DNA from 2 places in the Stutzerimonas tarimensis genome. Region 2 is predicted to be linked to the other one. Evidence: predicted binding sites of a transcription regulator. Region 2 holds the regulator's gene; the other holds the start of a gene.
What was found. Region 2 encodes FliA, which starts transcription of late flagellar genes. Its sites were predicted from a motif close to CTAAAGTTTNNNNNNNNNNNGCCGNTAA; they were not measured.

Region 1: motA (flagellar motor stator protein MotA) is a predicted target of FliA. The motif match lies at 1,149-1,176, and genes of this name have one in related genera.

What each region holds. Positions count from the first base shown of each region.
Region 1 is NZ_JBHRXZ010000017.1:239,804-242,196, reverse strand. Features, by position in the region: gene motB (flagellar motor protein MotB) at 1-202, opposite strand, end outside; gene motA (flagellar motor stator protein MotA) at 212-1,063, opposite strand; gene ACFOMF_RS08075 (HDOD domain-containing protein) at 1,207-2,393, shown strand, end outside.
Region 2 is NZ_JBHRXZ010000029.1:43,632-46,024, reverse strand. Features, by position in the region: gene ACFOMF_RS17410 (protein phosphatase CheZ) at 1-699, opposite strand, end outside; gene ACFOMF_RS17405 (chemotaxis response regulator CheY) at 718-1,092, opposite strand; gene fliA (RNA polymerase sigma factor FliA) at 1,146-1,889, opposite strand; gene fleN (flagellar synthesis regulator FleN) at 1,886-2,393, opposite strand, start outside.

The DNA of each region.
Region 1 (2,393 bases), on a different contig from region 2:
CACTGAAGCCGATCGGGTCCTGGAAGTAACCTGAAATCGCCTGTTTCTGCTCGGGGGTTGCCGAGGTCATCAGCCACATTACGAGGAAAAAGGCCATCATCGCGGTGGCGAAGTCGGCGAAGGCGATCTTCCAGGCGCCGCCATGATGACCACCGACGACCTTCTTGACCCGCTTGACGATGATCGGCTGGCTGTTGTCCATGATCGGCGCTTAGTTTCCGCGCATGGCTTGCTCGAGCTCGGCAAAGCTCGGGCGGTGGCCGGGGTAGAGCACCTTGCGACCGAACTCCACCGCCAGCGTCGGCGGCATGCCGGACGCAGAGGCCACCAGGGTGGCCTTGATCGCTTCGAATACGTTCAGCTCTTCCTTGGCGTCATGACCGAGCGCTGCGGCCAGCGGGCCAAAGAAGCCGTAGGAGGCAAGAATCCCGAGGAAAGTCCCGACCAGGGCCGAGCCCACCTTGTAGCCGATCATCGCGTTGTCCGCTTCGGCGAGGATCGACATGGTAATAACGATGCCGAGCACGGCCGCCACGATACCCATCGCGGGCAAGCCGTCAGCCACCTGGCCAACCGCATGCGCAGGGTGTTCGAGTTCCTCCTTGAGACTGGCCAGTTCCATGTCGAACAGCCCTTCGAGTTCGTGGGGCGCCATGTTGCCGGAGGACATGATGCGCAGGTAATCGGCCACGAAGGCGGTCATGCGCTGGTCCTGGAGAATGCTCGGATACTTGCTGAAGATCGGGCTGGCGGCCGGGTCCTCGATGTCCGCCTCAATGGCCATCATCCCTTCACGCCGGCTCTTGTTGAGGATCTCGTAAAGCAGGCTCAGGACTTCAAGGTAGTAGGCCTGGGTGAAACGCGTGCCGAACATCTTCAGGGACTTCTTCAGTACCAGCAGTGTGGTGCTACCGGAGTTGGCCTGAAGGAAGGCGCCAAAGGCCGCCCCACCGATGATGAGCACTTCGAAGGGGTGAATGAGCGCGGCGATCTTGCCCCCCGAGAGCACGAAGCCACCCAGGACACTGGCGAAAACGACGATGATGCCGATGATCTTGACCATGAAGCGATTCCATACTCCGAGCGAAAACCCAGCGGCCGTCGCAAACGGAACCAATGAGCGAGACTAGACTCAACATGCAATTTAGTTATCGGTCGAATTGCGCCAGACTAAAGACCCTCCTGCCCAAAAGCTAGTGGCGCACCATGCCGACCCCGATCCCTACTCCCCGCTCGATACCGGCCTGGATCAAGGCCCTCGATGGGGTGCGCCTCCCGGTCACGGCCGAAGAGAGCTCCAGGGCGCGACGAGCCCTGGGCGATGAGCGGCGCTCCTTGCGTGAGATGGCCGAGTCGATTCAGGGCAGTCCGGTGCTGGCCCTGGAGATCCTTCGCGAAGCCAATCGCAACCGGCAGTCCCTGGGCGCCACGGCCGAGAGCCTGGAAGTTGCGCTTACCCGGATAGGCTTGCAGCGCGCCAGCGAGTTGCTGGGCCGGCTGCCCACCCTCGATCCCGCACAACCCTTACCGGCGTTCTTCCAGTTACTGGTGGTCAGCCAGCACGCCAGCCAACAGGCCAGGGGACTCTTCGGCCAGCGCCTGGCCCGGCTCTGGCAGGAGATCCACTGGAGCTCACTGTTGTTCCTTGCCCCGGCCTGGGCGCTGGCCTGCGCCTATCCGCAACTGCTGCATGCCTGGGAGCAGCGAGTACTCGGACGTGGCGAGCCATCCATGCGGGTGGAGCGCGACTTGCTGGGCGTCAGTCTCCTGGAGCTGTGCGCCGAGGTCGCCCGCCACTGGCGCCTGCCCGATTGGATTGCCCAGGGCTATCGCCTGCTCAGCGAGGACCGCCGCCTACTGGTCAAGGCCCTGCATATCGCCCGCGATCATGCCGACCCGTTGCACCAGCAGCAGCGGCTGGATGATGATCCGGAGCTGCGCCGCTGGCTGACCCTTCCGAGCAACACGCCCGTGCTGGCCAATGGCCTGGCAATCGCCGCGCATCACAGCTGGAGCGCGCCGCATACCCTGCGCTGGCAACGCCTGGCAGCACTCTACCTGCAGCATCCGCTGGAAACCCTCCAGCAGTTGATGCACCGGGAGGCGGTCATAAGTGCCCGTGTTCATACTCCGGCCGGCCTCTGGCACCCGGCCCTGGCATTGATCTGGCCTTGGCAGAGCAGTTATCCGGCGGCCCAGGCGCCGGCGGCGACGGCTGTGTCAGGTAATGTCTCGCGTTGGCGGGAATGCTGTGCCGAGCTGTTGCGCGATCCCAGCCCTTTTGCCAATCCCCAGCAACTGGCCACGGCGGCGCGCGAGGCGTTGACAGCTGGCGGCATGCAGCGGATTCTGCTGCTCCATCTGGATCGAGGCCGCCAGTTGCTGGTGGCTGG
Region 2 (2,393 bases):
ATTGGAAGGGGCCTTCTTGCGGTCCTGCTGTTCGGCGCGCAGCTGCTCGTGGTCATGCTGGATGCCGGCGTAGCGGTCGATCTGGCTGGCCATGAGCACCAGGTCGAGCAGGTTGACCTCCAGATCGGTGATCAGCCGGGTCACGCGCTTGATCACCTGGCCGGTAAGGTCCTGGAAGTCCTGCGCGAGCATGATGTCGCGCAGGTGGTCCGAGAGCTGGTCACCGTTCTGCAGGCTGCGCATGAGAAATTGGTCGATGCGCCTGGTCAGCTCGCGAAATTGCTCGGCGTTCATCTCGCGCCGCAGGAAGCGTTGCCAGTCGGCCGCCAGGCTCTGCGCCTCGTAACTGATGTAATTGACCAGCGGCGCGCATTCCTCGACCCGATCCATGGTGCGATTGGCGGCCTTTTCGGTCATTTCGACGACATAGGACAGCCGGTCGGTGGCATCGGTGATCTGCGACGCCTCGCCATGTCCGGCGCGCGCGTCGATTTCCAGCTTGACGATGGCGCTGTGAAGCTCGCGAGTGAGCTTTCCCACCTCGGCGTAGAGGCCGCGGTCACGTGACTGGTTGAGCTTGTTGATGATGTCCGTTGCTTCAGCGAAGCGCCCTTGCTGGAGGCTCTCGATCAGTTCAGGAGCGTTGGCCCTGAGGCTACCCTCGAAGTCGCTCGGGGCGGCATTGTCTGTCTGCGCCATATAGCCCTCTCGGCGAACTCAGTTGCTCACGCGCTGGAAGATCTTGTCGATCTTTTCTTTGAGCACCTGGGCCGTGAACGGCTTGACCACATAACCATTTACCCCGGCCTGCGCGGCCTCGATGATCTGGTCGCGCTTGGCCTCGGCGGTCACCATCAGCACCGGCAGGTGCTTGAGGCGCTCGTCGGCACGCACTGCACGCAGCAGGTCGATGCCGCTCATGCCGGGCATGTTCCAGTCGGTCACGAGAAAGTCGAAGCTGCCGCTCTGCAACATCGGCAACGCGGTGGTGCCGTCGTCCGCTTCAGCGGTATTGGTAAAGCCGAGATCACGCAAAAGATTCTTGATGATCCGCCTCATCGTCGAAAAGTCGTCGACGATGAGGATCTTCATGTTCTTGTCCAAGGTTCGACCTCCAAAAAAGCCTCAATAACCCGGCGAATGGCCTAGCGCGCTCGCCACTCACCCAGGCGCGCGCGCAAGCGGGCAGCACACTGACTGTGCAACTGGCTGACGCGCGACTCGCTGACTCCCAGCACCTGACCGATTTCCTTCAGGTTCAATTCTTCATCATAGTAAAGTGATATCACTAATTTTTCTCGCTCGGGCAACTGGGCGATCGCCTCCACCAGGGCGCGCTGGAAGCGCTCGTCCTCCAGTTCCCGGAACGGCTCCGGATGCGCGCTTTCGGCATCCTCGTTGAGGTCGCCGCCCTCGCCTGCCTGGAATAGATCGTCGAAACTGAACAGGCGACTGCCCTGGGTATCGCCCAGGATGCCGTAATAATCTTCGAGACTTATCTCTAGTTCGGCCGCGACCTCATGATCTTTAGCGTCGCGCCCGGTACGCGCCTCCACCACCCGTATCGCGTCGCTGACCATGCGAGTGTTACGGTGGACCGAGCGCGGCGCCCAGTCCCCCTTGCGCACCTCGTCGAGCATCGCGCCGCGGATGCGGATGCCCGCGTAGGTCTCGAAGCTGGCACCCTTGCCGGCATCGTATTTGCCAGAGGCTTCCAGCAGGCCGATCATGCCGGCCTGCATCAGGTCGTCGAGCTGCACGCTGGCCGGCAGACGCGCCAGCAGGTGGTAGGCGATGCGCTTGACCAGAGGCGCGTACTGCTCGACCAGGCGACGCGAATCGCTGGCCTGGGCCTTGTTGGAATACATGCGAAGTCCCGCGCCAGTCATGCCGAAGTACCTGCAACAGGCTGAACCATACGTTCGATGAAAAACTCGAGATGGCCGCGCGGGTTGACCGGCAGCGGCCAGTTGTCGACCTTCTGCGCGATCGCCTTGATGGCCAGGGCGCACTTGGAACGCGGATAGGCTTCGTACACGGCGCGCTGCTTTTGCACGGCCTTGCGCACCATCTCGTCATAGGGCACGGCGCCGACATATTGCAGGGCGACGTCCAGGAAGCGGTCGGTCACCTTGCTCAGCTTGGCGAACAGGTTGCGCCCTTCCTGAGGGGTATGCGCCATGTTGGCGAGCACGCGAAAGCGATTCACGCCAAAGTCGCGGTTGAGCAGCTTGATCAGTGCATAGGCATCGGTGATGGAGGTGGGCTCGTCGGTGACCACCAGCAAGACTTCCTGCGCCGCGCGCACGAAACTGATCACGCCATCGCCGATGCCCGCCGCAGTGTCCACGATCAGCACATCGACGTTGTCGCCGATGTCGCTGAAAGCCTGG